2 regions of the Saccharopolyspora sp. NPDC000995 genome follow, and region 1 is predicted to be linked to the other one. Evidence: riboswitches for the same ligand, from Rfam matches in the RefSeq annotation. Region 1 holds a riboswitch; the other holds the start of a gene.
The links. A riboswitch is a leader RNA that binds a small molecule or an ion and turns the genes downstream of it on or off. The one in region 1 is predicted to bind S-adenosylmethionine.
Positions count from the first base shown of each region.

Region 2: another riboswitch for S-adenosylmethionine. It lies ahead of ACWDKQ_RS06700 (aminotransferase class V-fold PLP-dependent enzyme); the one in region 1 lies ahead of ACWDKQ_RS03145 (methionine ABC transporter ATP-binding protein).

Region 1 is NZ_JBSFLZ010000004.1:100,351-107,665, forward strand. Features, by position in the region: gene ACWDKQ_RS03140 (ABC transporter permease subunit) at 1-679, opposite strand, end outside; gene ACWDKQ_RS03145 (methionine ABC transporter ATP-binding protein) at 676-1,695, opposite strand; SAM riboswitch class I at 1,940-2,027, opposite strand; gene rsmA (16S rRNA (adenine(1518)-N(6)/adenine(1519)-N(6))-dimethyltransferase RsmA) at 2,204-3,073, opposite strand; gene ACWDKQ_RS03155 (transglycosylase family protein) at 3,202-4,695, opposite strand; partial or broken gene ACWDKQ_RS03160 (transglycosylase family protein) at 5,272-5,523, opposite strand; gene ACWDKQ_RS03165 (TatD family hydrolase) at 5,808-6,629, opposite strand; gene metG (methionine--tRNA ligase) at 6,795-7,315, opposite strand, start outside.
Region 2 is NZ_JBSFLZ010000012.1:4,267-11,581, forward strand. Features, by position in the region: gene ACWDKQ_RS06680 (NAD(P)(+) transhydrogenase (Re/Si-specific) subunit beta) at 1-95, shown strand, start outside; gene ACWDKQ_RS06685 (hypothetical protein) at 144-443, opposite strand; gene ACWDKQ_RS06690 (RluA family pseudouridine synthase) at 489-1,373, opposite strand; gene lspA (signal peptidase II) at 1,415-2,065, opposite strand; gene ACWDKQ_RS06700 (aminotransferase class V-fold PLP-dependent enzyme) at 2,292-3,629, opposite strand; SAM riboswitch class IV at 3,669-3,784, opposite strand; gene ileS (isoleucine--tRNA ligase) at 4,071-7,223, opposite strand.

The DNA of each region.
Region 1 (7,315 bases):
TGGTAGCGGTTCGCCGCCGGTCGACCAGCTTCGCGGTGCGGTCGGTGATCAGCTGCATCGCGAAGGCCAGCACGCCGAGCACGACGACGGATGCCCACAGGATCCGGTCGTCGTAGCCCTGGTAGCCGTCCTGGATCGCGGTCGTGCCCAGCCCGCCGCCGCCGATCGCACCGGCCATCGCGGCGTAGCCGATCAGCGCCACCGCGGTGACGCCGACCGCGCCGACCAGCGCGGCCCGCGCCTCGCCGAGCAGCACCGTCCACACGATCCGCAGCCGGCTCGATCCAGTCGTGATCGCGGCCTCGACCACGGTGAAGCTGACCTCGCGCAACGCGTTCTGCGTCAACCGCGCGAAGAACGGGACGGCGCCGATGGTCAGCGGGACGATCACCGCGGAGCTGCCGATCGACGTGCCGATCAGCAGCCGGGTGAACGACGCCAGGACTACCAGCAGCACGACGAACGGCACGGACCGCACCACGTCGACGACCACGCCGAGCACCCGGTACAGCACGGGTTTCGGGCTCAGGCCGACCGGCGAGGTCAGATGCAGAAGCACGCCGAGCGGCAGCCCTCCCAGCACTGCCAGCAGGGTTGACACCAACACCATGTAGAGCGTGTCGACCGTCGCTTCACCAAGTAGTCCAAGGACCTCCGACCAGGGGGTCACATCACTCACGCAGCAGCTCCGTCAACGCAAACCGGGGCACGTCGCACATGCGCGTCCCGATCGACCATCCACTTCAGGGCCGACTCGGCGCGCTCGCCGCTCAGGCCGACCTTGAACTTCGCTACCGGCGTGTCCCCCAGCCGGGTCAGCCCCCCGCCCAGGATCGCGAGGTCGACCCCGAACCTGCTGGCGGCCTCCGGCAGCAGCGCGCCGACCGCGGCGAAGCCGACCAGCACGACCTCGGCGACGACGTCGTGCCGACCGCCGGCTGGCTTGAACGACTCGGCCTGGTCGGTGTCCGGCAGCAGCGTGGTGCCCACCCGGCTGCCGGGCTCGGCGACCAGGTCGAGGACCTTGCCGTGCTCGACCACCCGGCCGTTCTCCAGCACCGCGACATCGTCGGCGATCTTGCGCACCACGGCCATGTCGTGGGTGACCACGAGCACGGTGACACCCAGTTCAGCGCGGGCGCGGTCCAGCACGGTGAGCACCGAGTCGGTGGTGCCCGGGTCGAGCGCCGAGGTCGGCTCGTCGGCCAGCAGCACCGAAGGCTTGGCGGCCAGCGCACGCGCCACCGCGATGCGCTGGCGCTGCCCGCCGGAGAGCTGGTCGGGGTAGACCGAGGCCTTGTCGGTCAGGCCCACGAGGTCCAGCAGCTCGCCGACGCGGGTGCGCCGCTGCGGGCCGCTGATACCGGCCGCTTCCAGCGGCAACGCGACGTTGCCCGCGGCAGTGCGCTGGCGCAGCAGCGAATCTCCTTGCGGCACAACGCCGATCTGTCGGCGCGCGGCGCGAAGGGACTTGCCGCCGAGGGAAACCAGGTCGGTGCCGTCGACGCGGATGGCACCGCTGTCCGGCTTCTCCAGCAGCGCGATGCACCGGGCCAGGGTGGACTTGCCGGCCCCGCTCGGACCGACCACACCGCACACCGCGCCGGCCGAAACCTCCATCGTCACGCCGTCGAGGGCGCGGACGGTTCCGTTGTTGTACTGGAAGGACTTGGTCAGGTTCTCGACTGTGATCACGATCGGCTCCACATCAGCTCGCGACGGCCGCGCACGCGAAAGGGCGACAGGCCAAGGAACTTCGGAAAGAGAGGAAGAGCTGGGTCACATCTCGCGACGACAGGCGGTGGTGGTGCGACGCCCATGGTCGATGACGCGACGCTGCGTCAGCAGCCTCCGGATGTGGTTTCGCCGGGATCGGGCCAGCTGGGCTCGGGTTTGACCCGCAGGCGGGCCGGCTGGCAGTGCGTTGGACTCCACAACAACTCCATCGGTCCTGGCGTTAGCACCTGCCCACCGGGTGGTTGCTGCGGCTTCGCGGAGCCAGGTCTCTCGGCCGCTCGGGATGGATTTCCCGAATAGTAGACCCCACTGGCGGATTCCAGCGCAAGTTGATAGTCGTCACTTTCCGAAATCGTTTGCCAAATCACACACCCGGACGAAGGGGAATTTTCCCGGCACGCCAGGTGTTGTCGGTGACTCCGGGTAGCGGATCGGTCTCGGATGGGCAAGGGGCCTGACGGGTGGTTCAGCGACCACTTTCGGTAGCCGCAGCCTCTGCGATGCGCGCGAAATCGCCGATCTCCAACTGCTCACCGCGAACCGCCGGATCCACCCCAGCGGCCCGGAGAACCTCCTCCGCCCGAGCCGCGGATCCGGCCCAGCCGGACAGCGCGGCGCGCAACGTCTTGCGTCGCTGGGCGAACGCCGCGTTCACCACGCGGAAGACGTCCTGGCGCGGCGCGGTCGACGGCGGCTCGATGCGCTGGAACGACACCAAGCCGGAGTCCACATTGGGCACCGGCCAGAACACCTTGCGCGGCACCGGGCCCGCGCGGCGCACGTCGGCGAACCACGCAGCCTTGGCGCTCGGCACGCCGTAGACGCGGCCGCCCGGCTTGGCGGCCATCCGGTCGGCGACCTCGGACTGCACCATGACAAGACCATGCGCCAGGCTCGGCAACTCGGCCAGCAGGTGCAGCACCACCGGCACGGCGACGTTGTACGGGAGGTTCGCGACGAGCGCGGTCGGCGGCGCCGGGAAGTCCTCGGCGCGGACCCGCAAGGCGTCGGCCTCGATCACGGTGAGCCGATCGGCCAGCGCCGGGGCGAACTCGGCGGCGGTGCGCGGTAGCCGCGCCGCGAGCACCGGATCGATCTCGACCGCCGTTACGGCGCCCGCAGCGGGCAGCAGGGCGAGGGTCAGCGAGCCAAGGCCGGGGCCGACCTCCAGCACGACGTCGGCGGCGGAGACCGACGCGGCGGCCACGATCCGGCGCACGGTGTTCGGGTCGTGCACGAAGTTCTGGCCGAGCTTCTTAGTCGGTCGGATGTCGAGTTCCTCGGCCAGCCGTCGCACATCGGCCGGGCCGAGCAGCGTCGCCTGCTGGTCGTCCACACCGAAAAACTACCCGCGCCCGAACTCACCACCCCGACCAGGTGACGAGCGAGGGGCACCCGTGGCGTCCGAACTGGTCCGCGGGTACCCCTCACCTGACGATATGGCCTGATACCCGGAAGGTCAGCTCACAGGCCGAGCTTCGAGGAGCAACCCGGCCAGGCGCCGTAGCCGCCGCCCCGCGCCGCGCGGATCTTCTCCGCCACCGCGATCTGCTGCTCGCGGCTGGCCTGGTGCGGGTACGGCGCGTACTGGTCGCCGCCGTAGGCATCCCAGGTCGACTTGTTGAACTGCAGGCCGCCGTAGTAGCCGTTGCCGGTGTTGGCCGCCCAGTTCCCGGTGGCCTCGCACTGCGCCAGCTTGTCCCAGACCCCGGAGGTCGGGGGCTGCTTGCCGCCGATCCGCACGACCTTGGGCTGGGCTTCCTTGGTGATCTTCTCGCCGACGGATTCCCGGCCGGTCTCCTCGCCGTTGCGGGTGGTTACCCGGGTGAACACGATCTTTTCGCCGGGCACGCCGGGGAACTCGACCCGCTCCTCGCCCTTGAACATCGTGTTGTCGACGATCTCCTGCACCGGAGGCTGGACCGGCAAGGTCACGTTGATCACCGTGCTGCCGGTGCGGTCGATGCGCACCTCGGCGCCGCTGGCGAGTCGCTGGTCGCCGCCGGGGGTGATCGCGTCCTCGGGGCCGAGTTCGAGCTTCTGCTCCCGGACCAGCTCGTCGATGTCGACGGCGGTGGTGGTCAGCTGCCGCGGCTCGTTCGCCCCGTCGATGATGGTGATGTTCTTGCTGGTCTTGACGACCAGGTCCATGCCCTGCTCGGGCACGGCCATGGTGCGGTCGGCGGAGACCCACGCGCCGTCGGCCTGGACGCCGAACTGGCGCAGCGCCTGGTCCACCGTAACCGAGCGGACCCATTCCTCACGCTGCTCGCCATCGACGGTCAGCTTCAGCAGCCGTCCGCGGTCGAGGGTGATGGTGTCGCCGTGGCTGACCTTGGCCTGCGGGGAGGGGCTCAGCGCGTCGTGCTGGCCGACGGTGATGCCCTCGTCCTCCAGGACTTCACCGACGGTGCCCTCGTAGGTGCTGATCGTGCGGTCATGCCCGTCGATCTCGACGGTCACGGACTTGTCCATGGCGGCGGCCGCGCCGCCGGTGCCGGTGAGGGTGAGCAGCACGCCGGCCACCGCGCCCTTGAGGAAGCGCCGCTTCCAGGTGGTGATCGCCTCGACGACCTCCTGTGGCGGGGCGTCGCTCTCCTCGCCCTCCGGCAGCGCCTCCGGGATGACCAGCGGCGGCAGGACGATGGTCTCGGCGCTGATCAGCCGGATGACCTCGTCGATGTCGATCTCGGCGGTCGCGAGCATGTCCTCGGCGTCCGGCCCGAGCACCTCGTAGATGTCCGCCGAGGTGATCTCGAGCGCTCCCGGCGGGAAGCTCGGGTGGTCCTCGGCCGGGTAGTGCTGCGGCTCCGGACGGTCCAGGAGTCCGACAGCGGTGTGCTGGTCGGCCTGAACCGGGGTGAACCAGTCCGTCGCAGGTTCGAAGGATTCGGCCCAGTAGCCGTCGTCCGACCGATGGGCATGGCCGGGATAGCTGGGCTCGCCGCGTCCGTTCACAGGGTCGTTACCTCCCGAAGGCGGAAGTCGCGCTCGCGCGTTTCGGAACGGGGGCGGTGTCGGGCGAGACCCATGTCGTCGCTTGACTCCCTCGGTCCTTGCGGGCACACAACCTTCGTGCTTCGCGTCTGTATCCGACTCCCGTAGCCAAGCGCCGTCCTAGCCGACCGCGAGCGCCTTTGCCCGTGGCCCGCTTCCCCGACGTACACCGGCGAGACTAACGGGCGTTCCCCATGACTGGTTGTCATCGGTTACGAGGCCGAGACTCTAGCGTGATCAATGGCGGTAGCCAAGAAGTCCGATCGATCATGTGACCTGCGTTACAGCGCTTTGCCGCGCAACCAAGCACGATCAGTAAGCGAGATCGCCCCGCTTTGACCCATTCGGGGGTACCGCCGACGGTGCATTAACGGAGCGCTGCCCGCCTTGGTGACATATCACACGTCGCTGACACCAGCGGTTTCCATGATCGGCTCGGGCCGGAACATGAGTCCGGCCCGAGCACGCAACGCGCTCGGGCCGGTCCCACCCTCCCCTCGCCCGTGGGATCCGGGCCCACGAATCGAGTTGATCACCTCACCTCGGCAAGCCCAGCTTCCGCGCGCACGCGGGCCAGGCGCCGAATCCGCCCCGGGTGCTGCGCAGCGCTTCCGCGATGACGATCTGCTGCTCCCGCGAGGCCCGGTGCGGGTACCGGTTGTACTTCTCGCCGCCGTGGGCCGCCCACGTTCGGCGGTTGAACTGCAGGCCGCCGAAGTAGCCGTTGCCGGTGTTGGCGGACCAGTTCCCGCCCGACTCGCACTTCGCCAGCCGGTCCCAAACGGCCGCTCGTGCGGCTGGCGGCGCACTTGGAGACGCCACCACCATCGGCGCGCCACCGCAGACCACGATGCTCGCCACTACCGTCGCCTTCGCGAACAAACCGAACTTCATCGCAATCCTGACTGCCGTGCCTCCGGGCAGGAGGACCTCCGTCCAGCGGGGACGAAGTTTCGGGGTTGTCCCCATCCCGGCTTCCAAAGTGGACGGTAGGGACGGCGTCGCTGACCGCAAGCGGGCGTGGCTCAACGCCCGGTATCAAAAGACAGCGGGTGAGAAGCTGCAGGGTGGGATTACGCCTGATCGAGTCGGAAGACTCGCTCGGCAGTGGCCGTTGTCGCTACGACCAGTTCTTCGAGCGTCATGCCACGGAGTTCGGCGAGATCCCGGAGGGTGTAATTGACGCAGTACGGCTCGTTCGGGCGCCCGCGGAAGGGGTGGGGGGTCAGGAACGGCGCGTCGGTCTCCACCACGAACTGCTCCAGCGGAACCAGCTGCGCGGCCTCCCGGAGCGCCTTGGCGTTGCGGAAGGTCGCCGTCCCGGCGAAGGACAGCACGTAGCCGGCGTCCGCGCAGTCCCGGGCGAACTCCGCGTCCCCGGAGAAGCAGTGGAAGACCACCGTTTCCGGAGCCCCCTCCGCGGCCAGGATCTGCAGGATGTCCTGATGCGCCTCGCGGTCGTGGATCATCAGCGGCTTGCCGACGCGCTTGGCGAGGTCGATGTGCCAGCGGAAGGCCTCCTGCTGCGGCCCCGGCGGTGAGTAGTCCCAGTAGTAGTCGAGCCCGGTCTCACCGACCGCGACGACCCGCGGGTGCTCGACGAGCTGCTCCAGGACCTCGCGGTCGGCGTCGTCGAAGTCCTTGGTCCGGGTGGGGTGCAGCGCCACCGCGGCGAACACCCGGTCGTCCCAAGTGGACGCCTCGACGGCCCACTGCGCGGAGGCGATGTCGTCGGCAACGGTCACCACCCGGCCGACCCCAGCGGCCTGCGCGCGATCCACGATGGCGCGCACCTCCTCGGGCGTCTTCGCGCCGCACGCGTCCAGGTGGGTGTGCGCGTCGACCGCGGGCGCGGGCAACGCCTCCGGCACCGGCGGCAGCTCCCGCTTGCTCATGGCACCCTCCAACGCAGGCCGCACTCGGGTGGGTCGACCGCGGTCTCAATTGAAACCGCGGCCAGACCTCGGGTGGAAAGGCAGTTTCAACTGAAACTGGGGTTCTACGTGGGTGAGGGGCACCCGCGGGTCTCAACGGGTGCCGGTGCCCCTCACCTCAGGTGGTCAGGTTTCGATCGGGGCCCACTCGGGGCCGGTCTCGCCGAGCTTCGGGTCCAGCTTGGCGAACAGCGGCGTCGGCTTCTGCAGCGGCCGCCCGACCTCGATCTCGGTGGACCGCCACGACGCCTGCTCGTTGGCGTAGTCGCCCATCAGCACCGGGTACTCGACGCTCGCGTCGTCGAGGTCGGTGACCTCATGGATCTCCGGCTGCGCCGACCAGACCCCAGTGCCGCCGAGCAGCTCGTGCACCTTCTGCGCCGAGTGCGGCAGGAAGGGGGTTAGCAGCGTGTTCGCGTCGGAAACCACCTGCAGCGCCGTGTGCAGCACGGCGTCCCGGCGGTCCGGGTCCTCCTTGAGCTTCCACGGCTCCTGGTCGGACAGGTACTTGTTCGCCGCCGACACGACCCGCATGGCCTCCTGTGCGGCGGCCTTGAACCGGGACCGCTGCAGTTGCCCGCCGACGGTGTCGAAAGCGTTGCGGGACAACGCCTTCAGCTCCTCGTCGGCGGCCTGTGGCGTGGTCG
Region 2 (7,315 bases), on a different contig from region 1:
ACAACCCGCTCTACACCGACCAGAAGACCGCGATGCTCTTCGGCGACGCGAAGTCCTCGGTCCGAGAAGTGGTCGAAGAACTCAAAGCGCTGTAGGCGGTCGCAGCATTGAGCCACTTGTGCTGCTACGGCTGCTCAGAAGGCTCACGCGCCCTTGTCCCGGCGGAAGAAGTTCAGCGGGTTGTTGCGCTTGGGGCGTTCCGGCTTGTTGCGGCTGCGGTACTCCAGCTTCGGCCAGTCCCCCGCGTCGCCCCGCGAACCCTCCGGTTCCGGGGCGCCGAACACCGACGGCGGCGCCGTGCCGATGTCGTCTGCGCTGATGACGTCGCCGAGGCTGGTGAAACCGCTCGGCGGGGTCTCCGCGTCGGCTCCCGGGTCGACCACCGGGATGCCCGTGGGCGGAGTCGGCTCGTCCGCCCCCTCGAACGATCTCGACTGTGCCATCAAGCCCCCTTGCTCGTAACAGGCTTGTCCGACACCGTACCCTGCTCAACCGTCCTGGTCGCGGAGCTCCTCCAGCGCGTGCCGGAGATCGGCGGGGTACTGGCTCTCGAAGGTTGCCCAGCCACCGGAGGGATGCTCGAATGAGAGGCTGCGCGCGTGCAACCACTGCCTGGTGATGGCCAGCCGCCGGGCCAGCACCGGGTCCGCGCCGTAGGTCAGGTCGCCGACGCAGGGGTGCTTGATCGCCGCGAAGTGCACCCGAATCTGGTGCGTGCGCCCGGTTTCGAGCTTCACGTCCACCAGCGATGCCGCGCGGAAGGCCTCCACCGTCTCGTAGTGGGTGATGCTGGGCTTTCCGCCGGTGACGACCGCGAACTTGTAGTCGTGGCGCGGATGCCGGTCGATCGGCGCGTCGATGGTGCCGCGGCTCGGGTCCGGGTGTCCCTGCACCACGGCGTGGTACCGCTTGTCGACGGTGCGTTCCTTGAAGGCGCGCTTGAGCACCGAGTACGCGTGCTCGCTCTTGGCGACGACCATGACACCGGTGGTGCCCGCGTCCAGCCGGTGCACGACGCCCTGCCGCTCGGCGGCCCCGGAAGTCGCGATACGCACGCCCGCCGCAGCGAGCCCGCCGACCACCGTCGGTCCTTCCCAGCCGGGGCTCGGGTGCACCGCGACGCCGATCGGCTTGTCCACCACAACGATGTCGTCGTCCTGGTGCAGGATCCGCAGCCCGTCTACCGGCACCGCGACGACCTGCAGCGGCTGTTGCGCCGGCGGAAGCGTCACCTCCAGCCACGCCCCGGCGGCCAACCGGTCCGACTTGCCGGCCGGGTTGCCGTCGACGAGCACGTCACCGGATTCCGCCAGCGAGGCGACGGCGCTGCGGGAAAGGCCCAGCAGCTTCGAGAGGCCCGCGTCCACCCGCATGCCGTCCAGCCCCTCGGGAACCGGCAGCGTTCGGAGGTCGCTCACGACCCCGAAGCCTTCTTCTTGCGGTGCACCGTGCCGTCGTAGTCGCGGCCCAGCAGCGACATCAGCACGACCAGGATGCCGCCGCAGACGATGCACGAGTCGGCGACGTTGAACACCGGCCACACCGTGCCACCCGGCGCGAACACCGACAGGAAGTCCACCACGTGCCCCTGCAACGGGCCCGGGGCGCGGAAGATCCGGTCGACCAGGTTGCCGCAGGCCCCGCCGAGCACCAGGCCGAGGCCCACCGCCCAACCCGGCGAGCGCAGCTTCGGCGCCAGCCAGATGATCACCCCGACGACGGCGATCGCGAGCAGCGCGAGCAGCCACGTCATGCCGGTGGCCAGCGAGAACGCGGCACCGGGGTTGCGGAGCACGTCGAGGTAGAGCAGACCGCCGAGCAGCTTGACCGGCGGGTTGCCCTCCAAGTTCGCCACGACGGCGACCTTGGTGAGGATGTCGACGCCCAAGGCCACCACGGCGACCCCGCCCAACAACCCGAGCAGCTTCCCGGACCCGCGCTTGGGCGACTCCTCCGCCGCCCCGGTCTGCGTCTCGGACGCCTGTTCTGCGGCAGTCGGTTCGGTGCCCGCCTGCTCTGCTGAGGACTCCCTCGGGGAGGACTGCTCGGTGCTCACGACCACCATTGTCCCTGAACCCGCCCGCACCCGGTTCGGCAGGACCACTCCCCGCGATGCGCCCTTGAACACGTTGGGCCTAAGGCCCCGCGGCGGTGCAAGTCGCGAGTGTGGGCTAAGCGCTTCGGCGCTTCAAGACAAAGAACAGGACCCGTGAGTGTTTTCGGGTGCTATGTCGCCGTGCCAAGACGCCGCAATTCACTTACGGGCCGTGACCAGGCGTGGCGGAGCCCCGTCAGTCGAGGAAGGCGGGCGCGGGGCGCGGGTCGTTGACTGGCACCCAGCGGCCGTCGACCTGCTCGTAGCGCCAAGTCGGGCCTTCGGCCACCAGCCTCCGCAGCGCGTTCACGAGGCGGTCGACGTGCTCTGCTGTGCTGCCCAGCCCGACGCTGACGCGGACCGCGCGCTCGGTGTCCGAGCCCGCCCGCGAGAGCAGCCGCCGCGTGGCCACGTGCGCGCAGAACAAGCCGTCGCGGACGCCGATGCCGTGCTCCGCGGAAAGCGCCGTGGCCAGCAGGCCCGGGTCCTGACCGTCGACGGTGAAGCTCACCACACCGACCCGGTCGTGATCGGCGTCGAACAGGCGGAGTTCGCGCAGCCCCGGCACGCCGCGAAGCCCGGCTCGCAGCCGGTGCAGCAGCGCTTCCTCGTGCTCGATGACGTCCGTCCAGTTCGCCGCGAGCGTCGCGCAGGCCTTGGCCAAGGCGTGCACGCCGACGGTGTTCGGCGAGCCCGCCTCATGCCGCTCCGGCCCCGTCGCCCAGCTCACCGACCGCTCCTGCACCAAACGGGTCGCGCCGCCACCCGCGAGGTACGGCTCGGCGGCGTTGAGCCAGTCCGCGCGGCCGATCAGCGCGCCCGCACCGAACGGCGCGTAGAGCTTGTGCCCCGAGATCGCCACGTAGTCGATGTCGAGCTCGCGAATCCGGACCGGCCGGTGCGGTGCGAGCTGCGCGGCGTCGAGAACCGTGCGAGCACCGCGGCGGCGAGCCACCCGCGCCAGCTCCGCGACGGGCCACAGCTCCCCGGTGACGTTGGAGGCACCCGTGATCACCGCGAGCCGCGGTCCCTCCGGGCAGTCGGCCAGCGCGGCATCGAGCGCGGCGGTGGCGTCCGCCGGCGTCTCCGGCGCGGGCAGGCGGCGCACCCGCGGGCCGGTCCAGGGCAGCAGCGCGGCGTGGTGCTCGGTATCGAAGACCACGACGGACGTGCCGCGCGGCAGCGTGCGTCCCAGCAGGTTCAGGGCGTCGGTGGTGTTGCGGGTGAAGATCACCGAGTCGGTGTGGCGGGCGCCGACGAAGTTCCGCAGCTCGTCGCGCGCTCCCTCGTAGACCCGGGTGCACACCTGGGAGGCGAACCCCGCGCCGCGGTGCACGCTCGCGTACCAGGGCAGCAGCTCGTTGACCGCCGACTGCACGGACTCCAGGCACGGCGCGCTGGCCGCATGATCGAGATTCGCATATCCGATGCGTTGGCCGTTGACCAGCGGGACCTGCAGCGCGGCGCCGACCACGGCGGGAATCCGGTAGTCCAAATGGGACTGCACCGGGATTTCGATGACGGCAGACGACACGACGGCCTCCTCGGGGGCCTCATCGGACCCGCCCAGAGGGGTCCGCGCTTGCCGGATCGCCCTGCACGACCGGCCAGGTCTTCACCCGGGGCACCCCACCGCGGTTGGAGGGTTGCCGGCCAGCAAGCCGGGGCTTGACGCTGGCGCTCATGACCTTCGGTCCAGCACTCTAGGAAACCGCGCGCACCGCGGGCAACACCATTCCCGAACTGTGGGAGCGGTCTCCGTCACACGGCGCCGACGCGGCGATCTCGACACCCGCACGGCGGTCACAACTGCACGCCCTGACACCAGGGCGACACTTGGAACGCCGGGGTGTCGATGTGCAGCGAACGACCTGTTCGCCTCAGTGGACGGCGCGAACGGACCGTCCACATCAACAACCACCAAGACACCCGGGTGACACCGCCCTCGTCGCCGGTGCCACCCGGGACGGCCACGTCAGACCCTGGTGACGGCGATCTTGATCTCGGTGCCTTCACCGACGCTGCCGGTGAAGCCGTCCGCTACATCGCCGGATTCGATGTCGTTCGCCAGGGTTTCGCCCGCGATGAAGTCGCGGTGCGACTCGACGGCCGCCAGGACCTCGGCAGGGGCCGAAATCGCCACCGTGATCCGGTCGGAGACCTGGAAGTCCGCCTCCTTGCGGGCCTGCTGGACGACCCGGACCACGTCGCGGGCCAAGCCTTCGAGCGCCAGCTCCGGGGTCACCTCGGTGTCCAGCACCACCAGCCCCTTGCCGCCGGGCAGCGGCGAGGCCGCGCCGGGATCGGTGGAGACCAGGCGCTCCTCGAACTCGCCGTCCTGCAATTCGATGCCCGCCGCGACCACGGTGCCGCCGGTGCGCTGCCACTCGCCGGACTTCACCGCCTTGATCACCTTCTGCACGTCGCGACCCAGCCGCGGACCGGCGGCCCGCGCGTTCACCGCGATCTCGAAGCGACCGTGCGCGGCGACGTCGGTGCTCAGCTCGAGTGCCTTGACGTTGACCTCGTCGCGGATCAGGTCCGCGAACGGCCGCAGCGCCTCCGCGTCCGGGGTGGCGACCACGAGCTTGGCCAGCGGCAAACGCACCCTCAGCTTGTTGGATTTGCGCAACGCCGACGCGGCCGAGCACACCTGGCGCACCTCGTCCATCGCGGTTACCAGCGCGGCGTCCGCGGGCAACTCGTTGACCAGGGGCCAGTCCGCCAGGTGCACGGAGCGGCCTCCGGTCAGCCCGCGCCAGACCGCCTCGGCGGTCAGCGGCAGCATCGGCGCCACCACCCGGCAGGTCACCTCCAGCACGGTGTGCAGCGTGTTGATGGCATCCCGGTCACCGGCCCAGAAGCGGTCGCGGGACCGCCGCACGTACCAGTTGGTCAGCACTTCGAGGAAGTCGCGCACCTCCGCGCAGGCCCCAGCGAGGTCGAAGGTGTCCAATGCGGACTGCACGTCGCCGACCAGCTCGTGGGTCTTGGCCAGGACGTAGCGATCCAGCACGTGCTTGCTGTCCACTCCGAACTCGCCCGAGATGCCCTCGGCGTTGGCGTACAACGCCAGGAAGTACCAGGAGTTCCACAGCGGCAGCACCGCCTGCCGCACCGCGTCCCGGATGCCGCGCTCGGTGACCACCAGGTCACCGCCGCGCAGGATCGGGCTGGACATCAGGAACCAGCGCATCGCGTCCGAGCCGTCGCGGTCGAAGACCTCGTTGACGTCCGGGTAGTTGCGCTTGGACTTCGACATCTTCAGGCCGTCGTCGCCAAGCACGATGCCGTGCGCCACCACGCTGGCGAAGGCCGGGCGGTCGAACAGCGCGGTCGCCAACACGTGCAGCGTGTAGAACCAGCCGCGGGTCTGGCCGTTGTACTCGACGATGAAGTCGCCCGGGTAGTGGTGCTCGAACCACTCCGAGTTCTCGAACGGGTAGTGCACCTGGGCGAACGGCATCGAGCCGGACTCGAACCAGCAATCCAGCACCTCCGGCACCCGGCGCATCGTCGACTTCCCGGTCGGGTCGTCCGGGTTCGGCCGGGTCAGCTCGTCGATCTCCGGGCGGTGCAGGTTGGCCGGGCGCACCCCGAAGTCGCGTTCCAGCTCGTCCAGCGAACCGTAGACGTCGGTGCGCGGGTAGGCCGGGTCGTCGGAGACCCACACCGGGATCGGCGAACCCCAGTAGCGGTTCCGGGAGATGTTCCAGTCTCGGGCGTTCTCCAGCCACTTGCCGAACTGACCGTTTCGGATGTGCTCCGGCACCCAGTTGATCTGCTGGTTCAGCTCGACCATCCGGTCCTTGAACTGGCTGACCGCCACGAACCAGGACGACACCGCCCGCTGGATTAGCGCGTTGTCGCAGCGCCAGCAGTGCGGGTAAGGGTGGTCGTAGGTCTCGTGCCGCAGCAGGAGCCCGGCGTCCTTGAGATCGCGGATGATCTGCTTGTTGGCGTCGAAGACCTGCAGCCCCTCGTACGGCGGGGCCTCGGTGGTGAACTTGCCATGCGCGTCGACCGGGATCACCGGCTCGATGTTCGCGGCGTCGGTGACGACCTTGTCCTCTTCACCGAAGGCCGGCGCGATGTGCACCAGGCCGGTGCCGTCCTCGGTCGTGACGTAGTCGGCCGCCAGCACCTGGTGCGCGTTCTCCCGCCCCACGAAGAAGTCGAACGGCGGCGCGTACTTCGTACCGAGCAGCTCGGTCCCCTTGAACCGGGCCACGACGTGCTCGACGACATCCTCGCCGAGCTCCCGCGCGTACGCGCCGAGACGGGCTTCGGCCAGCAGGTACCGCTGGGCACTGTTGGCCGGCGCGACGAGCACGTAGTCGACCTCGGGGTGCACCGCGGCGGCCAGGTTGGACGGCAGCGTCCACGGGGTCGTCGTCCACACCAGGGCCAGCGCGCCGTCGAATGCTTTGCCCGGCGCGTTGAGCCGCAGGCCCACGGTCACCGCCGGGTCCTGACGCTGGCGGTAGACGTCGTCCATCTTGGTCTCGGTGTTGGACAGCGGCGTCTCGCAGCGCCAGCAGTACCAGAGCACCCGGAAGCCCTCGTAGACGAGACCCTTGTCCCAAAGGGCCTTGAACGCCCACATGACGCTTTCCATGTAGTCCAGGTCGAGCGTCTTGTAGTCGTTGTCGAAGTCCACCCACCGGGCCTGCCGGGTGACGTAGGCCTCCCAGTCGGAGGTGTAGCGCAGCACCGAGGTCCGGCACGCCTCGTTGAACGCCGCGACACCCATCGTCTCGATCTCGGACTTCGAGTTGATGCCGAGCTGTTTCTCCGCCTCGACCTCCGCGGGCAGCCCGTGACAGTCCCAACCGAACCGGCGCTCCACCCGGCGGCCGCGCATCGTCTGGTAGCGCGGCACCACGTCCTTGACGTAGCCGGTGAGCAGGTGCCCGTAGTGCGGCAGTCCGTTGGCGAACGGCGGCCCGTCGTAGAAGACGAACTCATTGGCGCCGTTGGCGCCTGCCTCGCGGGCTTGCACCGAGGCCTGGAAAGTCTTGTCGTCGGCCCAGAAATCCAGCACTCGGCGCTCGATCTCGGGGAACGCGGGCTGGGCAGCCACGCCGCGCTCACCGGCGTCGCCGAACTGAACCTTGGGATAAGCCATCGCGGATGCGCTCCTCGCGGTGTGTTGTTTCCGCCGCACGGTCACCGAAACCTCGGTGTCCACGCGGGGACGACACCTCGCGCGCATGCTCG